DNA from 3 places in the Prochlorococcus sp. MIT 1011 genome. Region 3 is predicted to be linked to each of the others. Evidence: predicted binding sites of a transcription regulator. Region 3 holds the regulator's gene; each other region holds the start of a gene.

Region 1 (7,385 bases), 760 kb from region 3:
CAAGCAATTTCACCATTTTCTAGTTTTTTTCCCTCAATAAGTCAAAAAAGTCTCTACATTTGAAGAAAGAAATTTTAAAATGTTTTTCTTTAATCCATTTTGGCCTTTAACAGCTTTAAGAATCGCTTCATTAAAAGCAACTTCAACATTACTTTTACTTCTTTTAATTAAATCAAACCTTCTTCGTTTGAAAGGTGGACTGATAGGCGGACTCGTTGCACTTACACTTATTTCTGGATTAATTGTCTCATCAACAGTTGCTGGCGGAGCTGCTTACTACATTCTTCAAAATAAGAAATCAAATGATGATGAAGTAAACATGTCTGACGATGATGTAATTAATGCTGAAGCAGTTTCAGCTTGATTTCGTTTTGCAATTACGTGCTAAAGATGGTTCATTGCTCATTATTTACTAATTGTTTTAAGCACCTCTCTAACAAATTATCTTAGGTGGTTTTTTATTGTTCAACTGAATAATTATGAGAAATAAAAATTAGATTATCGAACTATCTATTGGTTTATAAACAAATTTAGAATTTCATTTTTAAAATTGTCCATCGATTTAATAATCAGGTCTGCACCTGCTTTTCTCAACTCTGCCTCATAACTTAGACGTTTCTCTCGACTTGAATCTACATGTAAATGTGGGGGGGCAATAGCGATACTGATAAATTTCTGATCAGGGATCTTAATTCGAGCATTTATTACTGTTTTAACATCTGCAACAGTATCTCCTATATATGCAATTGGAGGGTTGGAAAGGCCTAAAGGATTTTTTGAAAGTTTAGAAGATAGTGAAATAAAACCTGTTGGATCAGGTTTTTCAGGCGCTTCACCCATTGCAATCAAGGGAGCAGAGGCTAAGCCAAGCCTCTGCTCTAAGACGAATTTCGCTGATGGTAATTCAGCTCCACTTACGAAACCCCAACCAATTCTTCGCTGAGTTAATTCCTTGAAAAGTGTTTGTTTGACTAATAAAGTTTCATCTTTAATAAAACCTGACCATTCACTAGAGTCATGGTTTGGATCTCCACCAAAATAAAAGTTTTCAAAGCATTCAATTAATATTTCTCTAGACGGAGCTGAAAAAGAAAGATTGTTGGTTTGTACATGTCTATTAATCATTTCTAGGCTCAAATCCCAATCATTGTTCCAACAGCCTTCACTTTTTATAGAATCAATATCTTCTATCGAGGGTCTCCACCCACTAAAAAAATTTACAGTTTCTTGGATAGCCAATCGATAGCTGTTTGTTACGTCACGAATAACCCCATCTATATCAAATAAAATCAGGCCAATATTATTCTTCATTGAGTTTTTCTTCTGATTAAAGATGTTCAATGAAATTTATTGTTTAGTTGAAGCTTAAGTTCTAATTCACGATCTTTGAGACCTTTTTCATTTTTAATAATTCGATTACCGACCCAGGCAATTCCTATTCCAATGGTTGCGGGGATACCAATTACTGAAAATCTTGTAAGGCTTTGCATTCTTTTTGCTAAATAATAAAGAAGATTTGTTTGAGTCTTCTTTGAAGTTAACAAGCAATTTTAAAAATTAAAATATTAAGTGAATTTCAACTTGTTTTGGTTCTTCTTAAATCTCTCCATAAGCAGGCCATCAAATAGAAATAACCAGCCATTGCAATTATAAAAAATGATGTCATCAGCTTTGCTCTGCAGTGGACATTTGAAAAATTGAAGCAGAACTAACTACTAAAAGTATTCCGAATAAAATTATGTGATATGGAGTAAGCATGTTAAAAAAATAAAAATCCTGATGAATCTAACCAACGAACTAAGTCGATGTTGTAGTGCAATGCGAAGATTTTTGGGGTGGTTACACCAATATTTGAGAATATGAGGTAAAACCATATTGAATAAATTGGAATGTAATGGTTAGTTTCCTTTTCTTAATACTAAAGCCAGTACTCTTTTTGATGTTGAAAAAATTTTTCAAGAAGCAAATGAAAGCTTTTATTATCAGTGCAATTGAGTGGCTAGTTCTTCAAACAGACAATGATTTAGACGATAAGATTCTTGCGAAGGTGAAAAGTGGAATGAAATTGGGTGTCGTTTGATCAAATGCTTAAGCAAGTGGTAAATGGATTTACAATATTGACTCCATGCAAAACACATTTATATTTTTGTTGTTAGGTGACTGTAAACTATGACTGAAAAATGTGAAACGAAGTGGTCACCCACTGAAGATCAAATCGATAACATCATTATTCCAGCAATGCAGGGAACTGCTCAGCAATACGCTAAGTATGCTAGTGAACTCCAATGTCCTCCATCATTTATCGCACTAATGCTTCGAGATATTGCTGATACGTTTGAAGAAAATGCAATAATAGGAGACAAAGGTTGTGATTGTTGTTAAACCACCTTCAATTCGTCTACTAATTAAAAGTCAGCAAGTTAACCATCCAGTTTTACCAATAAGGTATTTTGTTTGATACTTTTTTATTTGCCTATTAAGCACAAGTAACGAGGAATACCCGAACTTTTTGTGTACTGCTTGCCTTGTTCCTCGCATTGAGACATGTTTTTCATTTCTATTTTTTCTATTCCGTAAGTACTGTTTTGAAGGATCAACCAAAAACTTTCGGCTTGTGCATTCATAGCTGTCAAAAACATAGCCGATGACAAAAATAATAAATTGCGTTTCATTGATCTTCTCCTAATGTCCAACTCTATCCAGAATTAATTCACGTTTTTGGTGGGATTTCCTCTTTTTTACCCGAACTGGTTAGCCCTACCTGAACCGACCTTTTGGGATAGATTATTCCTGGTTATATTCCTAATAATTGATTCAAATTTTAAAAAACATTTTAGCAATGACAGCAATTAATAAAATTACTGCCGCTAAGCTTTTAGTTTTAATAAACCTTCCTGTTTTGCTTTTAATAGCAGGTGTTTACCAAATAGGTTCTGCAGTAATAGTTTAATTATTGTGTTAGCTAGTTATTGTTTCTAGTTATGGCCAAATGGATTCCGTCCCAAAAGCAAAAGTCAGGTTTAATAAGTAGAACATTCGAATTTTTTATTGATGAGTTAGCTGAATTGCAGTATGAGCTTGATTGCCCAGATGAATTCATATGTGATTTCCTTGAAGTTGTTAAAAATCGTTGGTCACCAGATAGTTGTCATTCCAAGGCTAGGCAGCATAAAAGAGATAATCCAAGCTCCTACTGAAAATGCACAATGAAAGTTGGCTTGTGAAAAAAGATCGAGTCTGGGCAATGAGGTTTTTAAAAGATAAACACCCTGATGAAGACGGAACTACATACATAAGGGTTCACTACGCTAGCTGCAGGTTCAGATTCCTACACGGCATTACTCCTCATGTTCAATTACATGAAAGTGAGAAGCTAACTTATGAAAAAGCAAGAGACCTATGGAGGTCGTCAGTGGAAACAGAATGGGAAGTCTCTAAGAAACCCTTATGGGAGACCTCTTAAAGCTTAAAAAAAATTAGCAGAATTCTCTTTTAAGTTGATATTTAAGAAAAAAAGATTTTGAAATTTGAGTATATACCACTAGATAGTTTTGTATCCAGATGAACTACACGTGCCATCCATGCATAACATAATAGTTTTTGTAGCAACCGCTACCAAAACGTTCAACTCGTTACATAGCGAGCCGCATCTCGATTTAAGCCAAGGAACGGGGACTTAAATCAACATTCGGAGTATGGATGATGACAACTCTTCTATATCGTGGACAAAACTATGTCCAGCACAAAGATCAAAAAGCTCAAAAGGATTGTGTTGAGCTGACTTACAGGCGTAATCACTACAACACATGCAGAAGCGATGCTAAGTCTGAGCTAAATTCCCAATTGGCTTATCGCGGTCATCGCTATCAACATTAGTTTGTTAACTTTTTTTGTAAGGCCCTGCTAGGCAGGGCCCTTTTTTTTGCTTAGATAATTCTTGTTTGGTTGAACAGCTATTAACTAGTACAAAGTTTATTTTTATTAACCCTCATAAACTTTGCAAGTAGATGCTGTTGGATGATTACTACATTCTTTTTCCCAAAACTCATCTCTAGTTTCATTGGGAACCGTGTAAGAGAAGTCATGCATTGTTCGAATATCACTTAATGCATTTTTGATTATGTTCAAAGGATTTTTTAGTTTCATAACCCTCCGTATCGGTATATAGATGTTCTAATCGATCTTGTTAAATTTATACACCTCGGCTTTTACTCAAGTAGAATTAACTATTAGTCGATTAACGAATCAAAGATAAGAATTATAGGAGTAGAGGCTATGCTTAAGGCTTTACCAAGTTAAAAAAATATAGTTTGTGGTTATTATCAGTTAAAAATCAATTGATTGTCTCATTTTCTAAATGGTTGTGTAGTAATGAATAATCTTGGATTGAACGATGATAAACGCATATGACGTCTATTTACCAATCTGGATATAAGTAATCGTCTCCTATGGGCTCTTCATAAAATTGACCAACTTCAATTCCATAAAAATATTTTGATAGTTTGGCGAAAAAATTTTGCATTTTAATAAAAAAAACGGTCTGTGCAGACTCAGACCGTTAGTGAATTACTTCTTTCCTATCTAAATACATTATTTTAGTTAGTGCGATAGTAAGGAATACCCAATTAATTTGTTTAAGGACAAGCCTAGTCTGTATTAATTGAAGTGAGCACTGATAAAGGAAGGCGGTTCAAACTTTTTTTGGAGTTTAAATAATGTATTTACTTTATTCTTTAAAAAGGAACCAAAACCCAAATCAATAAAAATATATAGAAATAGGGAATAGCAAAAAACCACATAGAAAATAAGATGACATATGAATGTGTCTATGAGATCAGATTCTTTTTCATTAGTTTTTTGCTCTTCAACATCTATCTTGGGTGACTTGAAATCACTTATCGAATTAGTAGCTATTGACTCAACCCAGCCAAACTGTGCTAGTTCTTGATCGATTATTTTTAGCGCTGAAGTCATAAAAAAGAAGAATTTTTAAATATTTATCTTTTTATCGTGTTAAAAATCAAGTTCTAGGCCAACGTTACATTTTTTAGTTTTTTATCTAATTTTCTTGAGGACGAACACATGATTCCAGTTAATTTCTTCCATTGCATCTTTGAACTGCAAGCATGTTTGCATCCGCATGATTCTTTTCTGATTTCCAAATCTTATTTGAAGTTTGACCAATACAAGCAACTTCAGCTGCATTTTTTATTCCTACTGGTATTTGAGTTAAAGCCAAAATCATTAGGGCAAAACCTGTTCCAGGGGCATGAATATTTAATCGAAAGTTTTTGAGCCAATTTTTCTTACGCATTGATCAATTCCTTTTTAATAATCCTTTATAGCTAATTTTGTTATGTATGCTTGAGTTGAATGAAATGTCTCAAAAGCAAAAGACGAAAATTTAATTAAAAATGTTATTTCCAGAAATAGAACCTAAGGAACAAGGGATATTGAAAGTGAGCCCACTACACTCAATCTACTGGGAAAGAAGTGGCAATCCAAACGGATCCTCTGTCTTGATTGTTCATGGAGGCCCAGGTGGTGGGAGTAGTCCTTCTTATAGAAGATATTTTGACCCAAAGAAATTCAATATTGTTCAATTTGATCAAAGAGGATGCGGTAGATCTTCTCCTCATTCTGAGATAAAAGAAAATACGACACATCATTTAATTGAAGACATTGAAAAATTAAGACAACTCTTAAAAATTGAATCATGGCATGTCTTTGGGGGCTCATGGGGCTCAACCTTAAGCTTGATTTATGCCATTCAACACACGGAAAAAGTTTTAAGTCTTACTCTTAGGGGTATATTTTTGTGCCGAAAAACCGAATTAAGTTGGTTCTATCAAAAAGGAGCTAGTGAGATTTTTCCTGAAGAATTTGATCTATATCAGTCTGTTATTCCGCAAAATGAGAGAGGCGATTTGATTAATGCTTTTCATAAGAGATTAACCAGTCAAGATAGGTCTGAAAGAGCCAAAGCGGCTCATGCTTGGACGAGATGGGAAATGTCAACAAGCTTTCTAATGCCCAAAGAATTATCCATTAAAAAAGCTGCAAATAATAATTTCTCAGATTCTTTTGCGCGTATAGAATGTCATTATTTTGTTAATAACATTTTTTTAGAGGAAAATTATATTTTAAAAAACATTACTAAGCTAAATGATATTCCTGTTTCGATTGTTCAGGGAAGATATGACGTGGTTTGTCCCATGAGAAGTGCATGGGATCTTAATAAATCATTGCCCTCTTCAAAACTTTATGTAATCGATAATGCGGGGCACTCAATGAAAGAAATTGGAATTTCTAAAAAATTAATTGAGTTGACGAATGGGTTAGCCAATTCTTTTTGATCTCTATTAAAAGTTGATGATATAATGTCTAAAATATATTCTTTGAGAACCCACCTCATTAGTTCCATTATGTAATTACAAAAATCTAAAAACTTTCAGCAAAAATAAATATCATTAATTATCTTCGATTGATTTCAAGCTTGCTTGTTTTCTTCATTTAAATCACCCATCGCTTTGATTGGGAATTTCTTCCCTTGTCTCCAAATAGCTGCAAAGAGTAAAGCTATAAAAGCAATTATTGGTACGAATCTTAGGACTTCCATTGTGGAAGGATCAATAACTAAAGATTTAAATGGATTACCAATAGAAACGGGTTCAACTTCATAAGAATTTACTAAGGAATTTAGATCTACTTGCATGAGTCTTAGATATTTCTTCTAACATATTAAAAAAGACTGAAAAGTTAGCTTCAAAAAATAAATTTGTGATCCTGATGTATAAAATACACTTTTAATAGTAAAAAAAGTTATACCTACTGGTAGCTTGTGTCCGATCACCTTGCGCCTTTTTATTGATAATTTATCTGATTAGATACATAAATAAACCTCTCATTTTTATAGACAATTTATTTAGTAAGCCATGAGAAGAAAAAGAACCAACTAAAGATAATTAAATTAAGTCCAACTGTTAATGATATCGCTATCACTTTATAAGTTTTTCCAACTTCTTCAGATTCTTGATTGAGCTTTATTCTTTTCATTTCGCTTCTTTGTAAAAAAAACTTCTGATTCACTCTCTGACTAAAGCTATATGAGGAGAGGTGTCATTTCCCTTTCACTTAATAACATGAATTTTTCTTTTTTAAACGGCTTAGATTCTTTGCCATCTATGTTAAAGACAGTTCATGGCTATTTCAGGAATTTTATTAGTTGTGGGAGTAATTACATTTGAGCTGAGTTACTTGTTTCGTGAAGGTTCATGAGAAGCATTTATATGATCCGCTTTCTTTGAGTTGGCTTTAAAATTTATTTTTATTAAGTTTGTATGTTTTGCACTTGATTCAATGTCAATGGATTTATTTACTGATTG
Region 2 (7,385 bases), 630 kb from region 3:
ACAATTTTTCTTGCTAGCTTTGCAATTGGGCAAATTGTTCCTTTATTTATTGCAGGTACTTTTGCAGCGAGCATTCCAAAATTATTATCATTAAGACCTATTGGGAAATGGGTTCCACCAATTAGTGGGGTGATTTTATTAAGCGTAGGTCTTATAAGCCTTCTTTCTATTTGGATATAAACTAGATGAAGAAAATTAGCCAAGTTTTAAACTGGCTTTCTAGCTTAAAGATTGCGATATTACTATTATTATTAATAGCAATTTCTTGTGCGGCGGGAACTTTGATCCCTCAACAAGAATCAAATCAATTCTATTATGATAGTTTCAATAATAATCCTCTTTTTGGTCTGATCAACGGAAATATATTAATACTTTTTGAATTGAATCATATTTATACAAGTTTTTGGTTTTTGTTGCTACTTACCTGGCTTGGTTTGGCTCTTGCCGTTTGTAGTTTTAGACGACAATTACCTATACTTAAATCAGCATTAAGCTGGATCGATTATAAATCACCTCGTCAAATAGCAAAGCTTTCCATAGCTCAAACAATTCAATCTAATAATCCTTCTAAAAGCTTAGAAAATTTTTCAATTAATTTAAAGAAGCAAGGTTGGGATGTCAAAGAGAGGGAAGGTAGAATAGCTGCTCGAAAAGGTGTAATTGGTAGGTTAGGACCTATATTAATTCATCTAGGTATGATCCTATTAATGATAGGGGCAACTTACGGATCATTAAATGGGAAAACCATAGAAAGGTTCCTAGCCCCTGGAAGATCAATAGATTTATTAAACAATAATGAAGAGAAAGAATTAACTATTAAATTACAAAAGTTTCAGATTGAAAGAGACCCTCAAGGAAGGGCTGAGCAGTATAGATCGATAGTAAAAGTTATTGAACCTAATGGCAATGATGAAGAGAAAGAGATTAGTGTTAATTATCCATTAAGGTACAAAGGATTAACATTATATCAAGCCGAATGGTCTTTATCAGCAATAACTATTCAAATTGATAGTAGTCCCAAATTACAAATTCCAATAAAACCTATTCCTGAGTTAGGGGAACAAGTTTGGGGAACTATTATACCTACAAAGATTGGAGGAGAAAACCAAATTCTATTAACAGTGACGAGTGAATTAGGACCAGTAACGATTTTTGATAATGATGGTAGAAGTCTTACAAGCCTGAGCATAAATAAGGAAGCAAAAGTAAAAAATACTTCTATTAAATTAATCAATATAATTCCAAGCAGTGGATTACTTTTAAAACGTGACCCAGGAGTACCTATGGTATATAGCAGTTTCGCTATAATATTAATTGGTGGTTCACTAAGTATAATTTCTACTAAGAAGATTTGGGTATTACATGAAAAGGAAAAATCTCTTATTTATATAGGTTGCTTAAGTAATAGAAATCTTTCTGGTCTCTCGAAAGAATTGCCTAAATTTATTACTTTACTAAATAATTAGCTCTAAACTATTTCTTTTCCCATGACATACTCTAATAATAGTGTGAACATTTCCTCTAGGATTAAAATCAGCTTCTAATTGCATCCACTTAGGCTCAGAAACTTCAACGAAATCATCTATTATTTTATTTGTAACTTCTTCATGGGATATCCTCTTTTCACGAAAACTATTTAAATAAAGTTTAATAGCTTTTAATTCAATAACCTTTTTATTTGGTTGATAAACAATTCTCAAAGTTGCGAAATCAGGATAACCAGAGAAAGGACACTTACATGTAAATTCAGGGAAATCTATTGAGATTTCATAGTCTCTTTCCCTATTTGGATTAGGGAAACAAATCAAGCCCCCAGAGGCTATTTCTCTTTCCCCATACAAAATCTCCTCTTTGGTGTCTTCTTCGCTCATAGAAACATATTGATGGTAATTAGAATCACACACTACTTAAAAACTTGTTTAAAAGTTCAACCCTCAAATAAATTCTTTTAATCAAAAAGTATCAAAATGATGGGGAAAAGCTGATTTGTATCAACGCGTACAAAACCAATCCACGCTATCCCCCTTAATAGATCTAACAACAAAGTTTTGTATGGACATCAGTCTTTCAGATAAGAGAAATGGAACTCAATTAGAACCGAAAACTGTTCATGGAATCCTTTGGCTACAAACTCATTTTGAATCACAACATTGGGAATTAATCAGTAATGGGCTCGTAATAATTCCTACCAAAGATGCTCAAATGCTCTGTAAAGATGCAACAAATGCTGGACTAAATGTAAATTTCATAAATTCTCTAAGTCAAATAGACAAAATTTGATCAAATATTATCTAAAATTACATTAGTTCTCTCTGAAGCCATATGAAAAAGATAGAAGCAATAATACGCCCGTTTAAACTTGAAGATGTAAAGATTGCCTTAGTGAATGCAGGTATAGTTGGTATGACAGTAAGCGAAGTCAGAGGATTTGGTCGACAAAAAGGACAGGTTGAGAGATATAGAGGCTCCGAGTTTACCGTTGAGTTTCTTCAAAAACTAAAAATTGAAGTTGTTGTTCCAGAAGAAAAAGTTGATGTTGTTTTAAAAGCTATTGCTGATGCAGCAAAGACTGGAGAGATTGGAGATGGAAAGATTTTCTTAACTCCTATTGATTCTGTGGTTCGAATCAGAACAGGTGATCAAAATGAAACCGCTCTGTAAACTCACAAAAAATTTATCAAATTTTTGATATCTTCATTTCCTTTAGATTTATCGTCCATCCACAGCAAATATTCTTGATTACCAGCAGGTCCCTTTAAAGGTGATGCAATTAATCCTTTTGGATACCAACCATATTTTTCAGATTCGTTAACTACTCCTTCTATTGCCTCAAGATGCAAAGAATGATCACGAACGACTCCACCCTTACCAACTTTGTCTTTACCAACCTCAAATTGAGGTTTCACTAATACAAGTAATTCAGACCTGACATTGCAAAGAAGAGATTTAAAACTTGGCAAAACAATTTTCAGAGAGATAAAAGACAAGTCAGCCACTGCAAAGTCTGGTATTGGGTCTCCATCATTAAATAATTTTTCAGGAGTTAAATGTCTAATATTAGTGCGTTCTAAAAGAACAACTCTTGGATCATTTCTAATAGTCCATGCAGTTTGGCCATAACCAACATCAATTCCATAAACCTTTGCTGCACCTAATTGCAAAAGACAATCTGTAAAACCACCAGTTGAAATCCCAGCATCTAAACATACTCGATTTTTAATAACAAGAGGAAATTGATTAAACGCTGCAGCCAACTTTTCACCTCCACGTGATACATACTTCAAAGGCTGCGTAACTTCTATCTCAAGATCTTTTAAAACTTCTTGCCCTGGCTTATCAAGGATTTGTCCATTGATCGTTTTAACCTTGCCAGCCCTAATGAGCTTCTGTGCTTCTTGACGAGATTTAACTAATCCTTTGGTCAGCAAGTGAAGATCTAATCGCGATTTTTTAGTCATTTGTTTACAAAAACAAACAGGAAACGGAACAAAAACCGCAGAAGTCGAAATAATTCTCATTTTCAATAGAGAATCTAATCAATTGACCAAAGGTTTTGTCTAAAAAGCTCAGGCATCCCACAAATGAAAATGAGCTATCTAGCCATGGTCATTTTCATCTAACACCAAAACAGCAAAATGGAGAAGTGCTTGAACTTTTGCCTCCAGGAAGTTTTGCAAAATTTGCGAATCAACCTAACGATTTGCCGCCCTTCCAAGTAATTGATTGCAAAGGAGGGAGGTGCAGGGTAAGACAGCAGGCTTGGGGAAGATATGTGCATTGGGAAGTTGAACACAATAGACTCAAGTCAGCTTGACCTTGACGACCTAAATTAAAGTAACCTTTAACTTTGTAGCACTTTGATTGAGCGTTACACAAACCCAGAGATGGGAAATATTTGGTCTGAACAAGCCAAATACCAAACTTGGCTTGATGTTGAAATAGCCGCATGTGAGGCCAATTGCAAATTAGGGAAAATCCCTCTTAATGCAATGGAAACTATTCGATCACAGGCGAATTTCACACCCGAACGCATACTCGAAATAGAAGCCGAAGTTCGACATGACGTAATTGCTTTTCTAACAAATGTGAATGAATATGTTGGAGATGCAGGTCGATACATACATGTTGGTATGACAAGTAGCGATGTCCTCGATACAGGGCTAGCACTTCAATTAAAGTCATCAGTAAAACTTTTAAAAAAAGAGCTTTTATTACTTGAAGAAGCTATTAGAGATCTAGCAAGACAGCATAAGAGCACCGTAATGATTGGTCGTTCTCATGCGATTCATGGAGAACCAATTACTTTTGGGTTCAAGCTTGCAGGATGGCTAGCCGAAACTCTGAGGAACAAAGACAGGCTAAACAGTCTCGAAAAAGATATAGCCGTTGGGCAAATTAGCGGTGCCATGGGAACATATGCAAACACCAATCCAGAAATAGAAAGAATAACTTGCGAACTTCTGGAGCTTGAGGTTGATACAGCTAGTACTCAAGTTATCTCAAGAGATAGGCATGCTAATTATGTTCAGATTCTTGCTTTAATTGGATCTTCATTGGATCGTTTTTCTACAGAAATTAGAAACCTTCAAAGAACAGATGTCCTTGAGGTAGAGGAAAACTTTGCCAAAGGTCAAAAAGGTAGCTCTGCCATGCCTCATAAAAGAAATCCTATACGCAGTGAAAGAGTAAGCGGTCTATCAAGAGTTTTAAGAAGTTATGTGATTGCAGCCCTCGAAAATGTAGCTCTATGGCATGAAAGAGATATTAGCCACAGTTCCAATGAAAGATTAATGCTCCCAGACACGTCTATTACTCTTCATTTTATGATCACTGAAATGACGGCGATAATTAAAGGGCTTGGCGTTTATCCGAATAATATGCTGAATAATTTAAATATTTATGGTGGAGTAGTCTTTAGTCAAAGAGTTCTTTTGGCTTTAGTTGAGAATGGGATGAGTCGCGAAGATTCTTATCGATTAGTACAAAAACATGCTCATGCAGCATGGAATCAACCTGAAGGCAATTTCCAAAAAAACCTTGAGAATGATCCAGAGGTAATGAAAAGTCTCTCACTAGATCAACTTTCTGAATGCTTTTCAACTGAATTACATCAATCAAATTTGAAGGTTATTTGGGATAGACTTTGTATATAACTACAGAAGCTGAATCAATTAATATTAGTCAGTAGAATATCAAAAGGGTATAGCAATAGATTTAACTAAAATCCATAGCTATAATCATTATTCCCTAGGTAACTTTAAATTTTGATACTAAGATCAATGTCTAATATGAAAAGGCTTGAGAAAGATAGTCTAGGTTCAATTTCTGTTCCAGAAGATGCTCTATGGGGAGCTCAAACCCAAAGATCAATATTAAATTTTGATATTGGTGATGAGGTTGTACCTCTTGAGATTATTCATGCAATTGCCCAAATAAAAGCCTCTGCAGCCCGAGTAAACAATCATTTAGGTCTAATAGATAAAGAAATCGCACAATTTATCATTGAAGCAAGTTCAGAAATTATTAAAGGTAAATATGATGATCAATTTCCTTTGAAAGTCTGGCAAACAGGCAGTGGAACCCAAACAAATATGAACGTAAATGAGGTAATAAGCAATATAGCTTCAAAGCGTTTAAATAATCCTTTAGGTAGTCATAACCCACTACATCCCAATGATCATGTCAATCGCTCTCAATCTACTAATGACGTTTTCCCAGCAGCTATACAGATAGCCACAATAATTAATTTGAAAAAGACCTTAATACCCGAATTAAAAAAGCTCATTGATTTATTTCATCAAAAAAGTCATGAATGGAAGGATCTTATAAAAATAGGACGAACACATCTTCAAGATGCAGTACCCCTTACTCTTGGGCAAGAAGTCTCTGCTTGGTCAAGTCAGTTAGAAACTGCATTAGGACGCATTGAAATCAACCTCGAAGAACTTTATTCACTTCCACTGGGAGGAACCGCTATTGGAACAGGAATAAATGCTCCGAAAAATTTCGACAACCTCATTGCTCTTGATATCTCTAGAGAAACAAATTTACCCTTTCAAACAGCAGCTAATAAGTTTGCCATCATGGCTAGTCATGATGGTCTTGTAAATATAATGTCCCAACTAAAATTATTAGCCGTAACTTTTCTCAAAATTGTTAATGATCTTCGACTTTTATCTTGTGGGCCAAGAGCTGGATTATCAGAGCTACAGCTACCCGCCAATGAACCTGGCAGCTCAATAATGCCTGGGAAAATCAATCCTACTCAATGCGAAGCCATGGCAATGGTATGTACACAAATAATTGGTATGGATGCCTCTGTATCCATAGCAGGAAGTGGTGGACATCTACAAATGAACGTTTATAAGCCACTAATTGGATACAACATTTTAAAAAGTATTAATCTTATTCAAACCGCATGTAAAAGTTGCAGAGAAAATATGATTGAGGGTATTCAACCCAATAAAACAAAAATCAAACAATCCCTAGATAATTCTTTGATGTTGGTCACTGCATTAGCTCCATCGATCGGATACGAAAAAGCAAGTCAAATTGCTCAATTAGCACATGACAAGAATCTCAGTCTAAGAGAAGCTTCAAGTCAACTAAACTATATCGATCAAGAAGAATTTGATAATCTCATTAATCCAAAATTTATGATTGGGACTGATTGAAAAAATAAATCTTTAATCTCAATGATTTCTTTCAGTTGCGGGATTAATAACCTCATGATTTTTTTCTTTTGTTTGATTAATATCTTCTGCCTCGCAAACTGGAAATCTGTCCATTAGTTTTATCGCTGCTTTTGCATTATTCCTAAGTTGTCTACTCACAGCCTCACAATAGGGAATCTGCGAAAGCAAATCATTTGTTCTTCTAAGAATTCTTACAACATCTCCCTCATCTAAAGAAGTATTTAAAATTAAATCCGTCCAAGTACTTCCTCTTGCCCAGGCTTCTACTAAACCCATTAATTCTGAACTCCATAAGATTGGGACTTCTACACCTAATCGTTCTTGAACTCTAAATAATTCTCGTCGTATATTTGTTAAATCATTAAAGGCTTCGTCTGCAACTGCACTTGGAATAAATCCAGTCCATAAATCAGGACGATTAACTTCCGTCACAATTGACTGAATTACTCCAGCCAATTCTATCGGAGTCAATTCATCAAGATGTCCACTCATTAAAACCAAACCCAACCACAATTCATTTTCACCTCTTAACGATCCAATACCTCTGCCAATCTGAGTGGGCTTTAAATCATCCAAGCATCCGAAGTGGTTTAGTACTTTAATCAGTGATAAAAAAGTTTCCCAGTGACGATTAGACCTGTCATAAAGGATCTCCTCACGTTCATGGATTTCAATATCTAGTTCATTCAT
Region 3 (7,385 bases):
GGAAAAGTTGTACCAGGATGGGGCGCGGTACCCGTAATGGCTTTTATAGGAGTTTTACTTCTAGTTTTTCTTGTGATTATGCTCCAAATTTATAACCAGTCTCTTCTTTTACAAGGTTTTTCCGTCGACTGGAATGGCTAAATTGATTAAATTCTGATTAGTTGAGTTTCGCAAATGAATATTTTTGGGGTTGGTTTACCTGAAATAGCGGTTATTGCTGGATTAGCACTTGTTATTTTTGGTCCAAAACGTCTTCCTGAGCTAGGAAGAACTATTGGAAAAACTCTAAAAGGTCTTCAGAGCGCCTCTACTGAATTTGAACGTGAAATCAAAAATGCCATGACAGAAGAAGAATCTTCAAATGATGACATTTTGGAGAAAGAAAATTAGTTTCTCCAAAACTAAATAGATATATTTAACTTTTAGAATCAACAACGATTCTGTCCATTTCGTATGTTGTGCAATGACTTGAAATTATTAGTTGGCTTGGGCAATCCAGGAGCTGAATACCATAAAACCCGTCATAATGTTGGATTTATGGTTTTAGAAGAAATTTCAAAAAAAAATAATTGCAGTTTTCGTGAGAACAAAAAGCTCTTTGGTTGGACTTGTGAATATGGAACAGGTATCGAAAAGACAAGGCTTCTAATGCCTAATACATACATGAATGAAAGTGGAAAATCAGTAAGATCAGCAAAAGATTGGTTTAATTTTGAAAATCATCAATTAATCGTCCTAGTCGATGATATGGATCTACCTCTGGGGAAAATAAGAGTCCGCTCTAGGGGGAGCTCAGGAGGTCATAACGGATTAAAAAGCATTATCAATCATTTGGGTACTGATGAGTTTAAGCGATTAAAGATTGGGATAGGTCCGCCAAGTGAACTTCATAAAGACAGGAAATCTAAGACTCTCTCTCACGTTTTAGGCCGATTTTCAAAAGAAGAATTTACAGTATTAAATTTGATTATTCAGGAAATTATTAGTTGTCTTGATTCAGTCACATCTAATAATTGGCAAAACACAACTACTCGACTGAACTCTTACAAGCCTGAAATTTCATCACTTTATGAAAATGGATAACAGACCCTCAACTACTGCTTATCTTCAGATTCATAAGCAATGCTTTAATCAAAAGAAAGTTGAAGGGATTGTCCGTGCTGGTAATTTCGAGTGGAATTTTATTTGGGCTTTTCACCAAGGACAACTTTTTGTAGAACCTCCACTTGGAAGAGCACTAATAAAAGATGCCCTAGAACGCTATTTAGTCAAAGCTGATTATAAACTTGAGTCTGGTGGAGATTACATTTTTACAGTTAGGGCCAAATTTTAATATCTACTTTATCTGGCCAATTCAATGAAATTTTTAAAAAATCTTCCAATAAAATCAATGCGACAATTGCATCAAGATTTTCAGGAGGAAAAAGGATTTCTTTTGGAAGCCAACGAATAAAATAATTTGGTGGCCAAATTTCCCAATATCTAAACCTTGCTCTTAAAGTTGATCCTTTCTCATTAACATAATTTATATTAAAAAGATTTTTTCGTTTCAATTCATTCTTTATAAATTTACAATTAGTTCCATCACCAATGATGATCTTGCTAATATTATAATTTTCATTCCAAAAAGAAACTAATTCATAACATTTATTCAACGAAGCTATGCCTGCCTCAATTACTTTTCCGGATTGAATATTAGCCAATAATAAGCCACATTTTTTTTTACCTGGATCTATTGATATATAAAAACTCATTTAATTCTTCTTTTTTATAATTCCTTCTAAAGATTTCAGCTCTAATGATACTGAGACTTTATCTGCACTTTGATTATTATCAACAGCCCTAGCAATAATTTGGAAATCCCCTTTTTTTTGATTAACTAGATATTTTCCTAAATTATTAATTTGATTAGCATTAACTTGCAACTCAGAACTTAACGATCCTCGACGCCTTACCTCAGCCAAAGTTGAAGCAATTAAAAGATTAATCTTTTTACTAATAGATTCAGCATCAGAATCAGATAAAGATATATTTTCTAGAGCAATAACTTCTCCTTTTCTTGTAATGATTTTATTTAATGTGACTTCAGGAAATGCATAAACATAATTTTCACCTCTAAGTATATTTCCTGCTGATTTAATCCTAACTACCCAACTCCTATTATCAGCTATTTTATTTTCAAGCTTCTCAATATCATCTTTACGAACTAATAATATTCTTCGATAAGTAGACTGATTTGTTTTTAATAAGTTAAAAGCATAAAGATTAGCCTTCTGTAATATACTTTCTATAAATTTTTTTATATCACTATTTTTATTTAGTTTAACAGTCTTAGTAACTAAAGTTTGACCACTACTTATTACTACATTTCCACTTCTAAAAGCATATAGATTTTTTTCTAATTTTTTTAATTCTTTTTCACTATCTATAATCTTTTCTCGAATATCCTCTAATTGAAATAGTCCTATCCTTAAATCCCTATCAAATACAATCATAGTTGCAAATGAAATAGCACTAATAATACTTCCAGTAAAAACAGTTATTAAAACAGCTGTACTTTTTGGCCTTAATTTAAAAATACTTAAACGAGCCTTGCCAACTTTAGAACCTAAACGATCTCCTAGAGTAGAAAGTATTCCACCTAGGATTAATATTAAAAGAATTTTCAGCCAGACAGTCACAGAGAGGAAGAAGAATTAATCAAACCTCCTAAACCTTAGTATGTAATGGCTTCAATTAAATCTTTTTGCTAACGCTATTGGATCAAATATAGTTATTTTTTTCCTATCTATTGCCAATAATGACGAGCTTTTTAACTCACCTAGTAGTCGTGTAATAGTGACTCTGGTTGAACCTATTGCTTCAGCAATAGCTTGATGAGAAAGTCTCAAGTCAATTGTTACTCCCTTTTCCCCAGGTACACCAAAGTCTCTACATAAAACAAGCAAAAAACTTGCAAGCCTAGAGGACATATCTCTATGAGTTAACGTTTCAATCATTGTTTCGGTTTGAAGTACTCGACTTGATAACCCTTGGAGAAGCAACAAACCAACTGAAGCATCTTGTTCAATTGCATTCCTTACTGATGTTGCTGGGGCCGATACAAGCTCAACACGAGTAAATGCAACAGCATGATAAAAACGATCTGATCTATTTCCTGTCAATAAAGATAAAACACCAAAAAGACTATTTTCTCTCAATAAAGCAACTGTAATTTCTTCACCTGTTTCATATACCCTACTTAAACGAACAGCACCACGCCTAATCAAATAAACCCTTTCTGCAGGATCACCAGGAAAGAAAATTGTTTTTGACCTATCTACTACTTCAGTAGAAACACCATCAAGAGACTTAATTACGTCCAACAAAGTTTGGTTCGGAGGCAAAGATGATGATGAATTAACAGCCATCTGGCTATTTTTGGGTTGGTTGAAACGCGTAAAGCCACGAAAAGAAGTGACCATATTTAATTTATCGTTCTGAGAACATTAAGTAGTTGTGAAAAAACGATATGTAGCCATAGAGACTTTTTTCAGCCTTAATCCTCCACTCAACCCTTTTCTTTGTAAAAATTCTAACTTTTAATACTATAAGCTTAAAATAAAATTGAAAACTATTAAAAAAATTTCATCTCTTGCTTCAAACCGCTTCAAGTCTAAAACATATTTGACGCCAAAATTTTTTCATACACCACAGATGGTGTTGTCTTGGTTGATTTGAAATTTTATAGCGCTAGGTTAAGAAGAGGTCATTAAGATCGAATTTGATATGAATGCAGGATCAAGCATTAATGCTCAAAGGAAGGATTTATCACCGCCCATGGGCTCATCGCTTAGAGCAGTTCCCCATACGCCTCCTTTACAACTAGTTAAAACTCAAGGACAAGTACAAATACATACCTCTCCTTTTAGAGGTAGTTTTTCAGTTGTTTTAAGTGAGGCTTTACGGTCTGCTGGATTAGGAAGCAAAGTCTTAATATCTCAATTTTTGAAAGGCGGAGTTAATCAAGGTCCAAATGGAGCAATCAATCTTTGTGGTCGATTAGAATGGCTGAGGCCAGCTATTGAAACTTGCTTGCCAGGAGAGTTCCCTGAAGAAAATTTGTCCCTAAAGAAAAAATCTGAAGAGAAAGCCATTAAAGAACTATGGGAATTTTGTAAAAAACGTATAGTTGAAAAAAGATTAGATAAGATCGTGCTTGATGAGATTGGAGTAGCAATTAACCTAGGTTTTATTGAAGAAAATGATTTGATTTCTATGATCAATAATCGCCCATCATCTACAGATGTCATTCTTACAGGACAATCAATCCCTTCTAAAGTGATTGAGATGGCTGATCAAATTACCGAATTACGCTGAAATTAAATGTTAAAGAACGATCTTTGGATTTCACAGCAGGCTTCTTTAGGAATGCTTGAACCATTTCAGGAAAAACTAATAAGACATCTGGAACCTGAATTAAAAAAATCACCTGTTTTAAGCTTTGGTTGCTCATCGTATGGATATGATTTGCGTCTTTCTTCAAAAGAATTTTTGATTTTCAAACATGTTCCTGGAACAGTAATGAATCCAAAAAAATTTAATCCTGCAAATTTAGAATCTACTGATTTAAAAGAAGATGAGGATGGTAAATACTTTATTTTACCTGCCCACTCTTATGGTCTTGGTGTGGCATTAGAGAAAATGAAAGTTCCGCCAAATATTACTGTTATTTGCCTTGGTAAAAGCACTTACGCTCGCTTGGGAATAATTGTCAATACAACCCCTGCAGAAGCAAGCTGGGAAGGTCATCTAACTCTTGAATTTAGTAATAGTTCTGGTGCTGATTGCAGGATTTATGCAGATGAAGGAATCTGTCAATTACTGTTTTTTGAAGGTGACCCTTGCGAAACTACTTATAGTGATAGGCAAGGCAAATATCAACATCAACAAGAGAAAGTAACTCTAGCAAAAGTTTAAATATGAGTCTTGTTCAATTAATAACTTCAACACCAGATGCCGAGAAAAGCATGGCATACATAGCTAGAGTAAGCAATCCCAAAAATCAAGATAACAATGATTTTAGTAAATTATTGGGATATTGCATTAAAAATGAACATTGGAGTGTATTTGAGCAAGCTTATATGACTTTACAAATAGAAACCACAAGAGGAATCGCCGCGCAAATATTAAGACATCGGTCATTTACTTTTCAAGAATTCTCTCAACGATATGCAGATAGCAGACAATTAGGAGAAATACCCATACCAGAATTAAGAAGACAAGATAATAAAAATAGACAAAATTCTATTTCAGATTTATCAGAAGAAGTTATTAATCAATTTAATGAGAAAATCAAACGTCAATTCAATCTAAATAAAAAACTTTATGAAGAAATGCTTGAAGCTGGAATAGCAAAAGAATGTGCGAGATTTGTACTTCCACTTGCTACACCAACTAGGATTTATATGACAGGTTCATGTCGTTCTTGGATTCATTACATCAATCTAAGAACTGGCCATGGGACGCAAAAAGAACATATGAATATTGCACAAGAATGTAAAAATATTTTTTCGCAAGTATATCCAGTAGTTGCTTCAGCTTTAAATTGGCAAAATTAGTTATGATTTCTAGGAGCTTCAGATTTAATAATATTGTTAAAACTTTCCCTGCTAGAGGAATTTACTGAAGGTAAATTACTTGAATTTGATGCTTTAGTGAAAGAAGGTAATTCTGAATTATTAATTAAAGCAAGAAATATTTCATTAAGTTCATTATATTTTTTCACCCCTAATGAAAAGCCCTTAAATTCGCCTTTAGAATCAAAGAAAGTCATCTTAGGAATACCGTTAACATCATATTTTTCAATCAAATCAATCCATCTAGAATTATCAACATTCAATAAAACAATATCGATTTTATTGGCATTTTGTTTTTTTGCCTCAATCATTTCAGGAGCCATTTCCTTACAGACTTCACACCAATCTGCATAAAATTCAAAAACTGTAGGTTTTCCATTTGTTAAAGCATTTTCAGGTAAAAGGGATTCTTTTGCTAGTTGATCAAGCATTTCGCTTGCTTTAAAACCATTGCGTAAAAAAAATAGCGCAATAACAAGACAAATACTAAGAAAAACCAAAAAATATTTTTGGAAAGTACTAAGGTCTTTGCCTGCATTAGTAGTATCAATCATCAGATTTAATTATTCTTAGTACTAATTATATATAAAATCATTGAATTCAAAAAGTATATAATTAAATTAATTATAAATTAAATTAATCTATGAATAGTTCACTATTTCTAATATACATTGCTCTATATATTGGTAAATTCTTGTTGAGAACGAATAATTCCCTATCTGTAGATACTTCATAAGGATTTTTCTTGAGCCATTTGAATCCCCTAACAACTTTTTTATCAAAATAAATACTATCATCAATAACATGAGACATATATTCAATAAGTTTCAATATATCGCTTTGAATAAATAATTCACCATCCTTACTCATAGATCTTGCAAATGAAGTAAGAAGACTTTTTGTAAAAACTCTCCTTTTGTAATGTTTTCGTTTAAACCACGGATCTGGGAATTGAATCGAAACTCTTTTTAATTGATCAATATCTAAATCTGACAACCATTCATCCAAGCTAATATTTACATTGCAATATAAGAATCTTAAATTTTGCAATCCCAATTGTTTTCTTTTTCTTTCAGATGAGCTAACAAGAGCTTCTCTTATCTCAAGCCCTAGAAAATTCCAATTTGGATATCTTGTTGCTAATTCCATGAGGAATTCACCTTTAGCAGATCCGATATCTAAATGAATTGGATGATAAGGATTCTTGAAAAGAATAGACTTACTTGGTAGTGATAAAGGCAGCTGAAAAAAATGACTTAGAGGATTTACATGCTGTCTCACAAAATGAAACCTGATGTTAATAAATCAGATTGATATCCTAGCAAGTTCACTTAAAATTTCATAAGAAAATCTTAAGAAGATAAGCTTTATTATTTATAGATTTCTAATCATCAATAAAAATCTAGAAGACATTTGATTTTTTGACTTACGTTTTTTCTATGAATATAGAGAAAACTCTTTAATAATTAGGAATAAAGATGAAAATAATAGATAAAGTCTGATAATACAGATGAATAAAATTATTTTCTTGACTGAACCTCAATTCCAAATTCTAGTTTGGCTCTCATATCGAGTTGCAGCCACTTTCGCATTTGGGCTCCCTTTATTTCTTTTTATTTGGTCAAAAATTTCCAATTCAAGCTCTATTGATCGCCTTTTATCAATTTATTGGAAAGTTTCTAGTCTTTACGCCATAAATATTCTATTTCTTAGTAGTGAGAGCCAATTAGGCCAATTAATCTCACTAATCTCACCTATACTAATGGT

Evidence for each region. The regulator NtcA, encoded in region 3, controls nitrogen genes in cyanobacteria. The targets are predictions, from matches to a motif close to GTANCNNNNGNTAC.
Region 1: a site for NtcA is predicted at 3,603-3,616, ahead of SIB75_RS05010 (DUF4278 domain-containing protein). Genes of this name have one in related genera too.
Region 2: a site for NtcA is predicted at 1,989-2,002, ahead of queF (preQ(1) synthase). Genes of this name have one in related genera too.

The regions. Positions count from the first base shown of each region.
Region 1 is NZ_CP138983.1:837,787-845,171, forward strand. It holds gene SIB75_RS04970 (hypothetical protein) at 1-23, shown strand, start outside; gene SIB75_RS04975 (hypothetical protein) at 80-364, shown strand; gene SIB75_RS04980 (TIGR01548 family HAD-type hydrolase) at 511-1,311, opposite strand; gene SIB75_RS04985 (hypothetical protein) at 1,338-1,544, opposite strand; gene SIB75_RS04990 (hypothetical protein) at 2,170-2,382, shown strand; gene SIB75_RS04995 (hypothetical protein) at 2,466-2,672, opposite strand; gene SIB75_RS05000 (hypothetical protein) at 2,982-3,197, shown strand; gene SIB75_RS05005 (DUF1651 domain-containing protein) at 3,200-3,463, shown strand; gene SIB75_RS05010 (DUF4278 domain-containing protein) at 3,703-3,876, shown strand; gene SIB75_RS05015 (hypothetical protein) at 3,982-4,128, opposite strand; gene SIB75_RS05020 (hypothetical protein) at 4,657-4,974, opposite strand; gene SIB75_RS05025 (hypothetical protein) at 5,093-5,314, opposite strand; gene pip (prolyl aminopeptidase) at 5,415-6,356, shown strand; gene SIB75_RS05035 (hypothetical protein) at 6,491-6,715, opposite strand; gene SIB75_RS05040 (hypothetical protein) at 6,922-7,056, opposite strand.
Region 2 is NZ_CP138983.1:290,196-297,580, reverse strand. It holds gene SIB75_RS01560 (cytochrome c biogenesis CcdA family protein) at 1-180, shown strand, start outside; gene SIB75_RS01555 (cytochrome c biogenesis protein ResB) at 186-1,466, shown strand; gene queF (preQ(1) synthase) at 1,455-1,871, opposite strand; gene SIB75_RS01545 (hypothetical protein) at 2,053-2,280, shown strand; gene SIB75_RS01540 (P-II family nitrogen regulator) at 2,323-2,661, shown strand; gene SIB75_RS01535 (TlyA family RNA methyltransferase) at 2,664-3,458, opposite strand; gene SIB75_RS01530 (hypothetical protein) at 3,554-3,814, shown strand; gene purB (adenylosuccinate lyase) at 3,858-5,153, shown strand; gene SIB75_RS01520 (class II fumarate hydratase) at 5,280-6,674, shown strand; gene SIB75_RS01515 (DEAD/DEAH box helicase) at 6,693-7,385, opposite strand, start outside.
Region 3 is NZ_CP138983.1:1,598,241-1,605,625, forward strand. It holds gene psbH (photosystem II reaction center phosphoprotein PsbH) at 1-141, shown strand, start outside; gene SIB75_RS09585 (TatA/E family twin arginine-targeting protein translocase) at 175-390, shown strand; gene pth (aminoacyl-tRNA hydrolase) at 454-1,083, shown strand; gene SIB75_RS09595 (DUF3146 family protein) at 1,076-1,333, shown strand; gene SIB75_RS09600 (hypothetical protein) at 1,317-1,754, opposite strand; gene SIB75_RS09605 (DUF3084 domain-containing protein) at 1,755-2,681, opposite strand; gene ntcA (global nitrogen regulator NtcA) at 2,733-3,464, opposite strand; gene SIB75_RS09615 (cob(I)yrinic acid a,c-diamide adenosyltransferase) at 3,769-4,359, shown strand; gene dcd (dCTP deaminase) at 4,366-4,959, shown strand; gene thyX (FAD-dependent thymidylate synthase) at 4,962-5,600, shown strand; gene SIB75_RS09630 (thioredoxin domain-containing protein) at 5,597-6,172, opposite strand; gene trmB (tRNA (guanosine(46)-N7)-methyltransferase TrmB) at 6,255-6,899, opposite strand; gene SIB75_RS09640 (DUF3177 family protein) at 7,147-7,385, shown strand, end outside.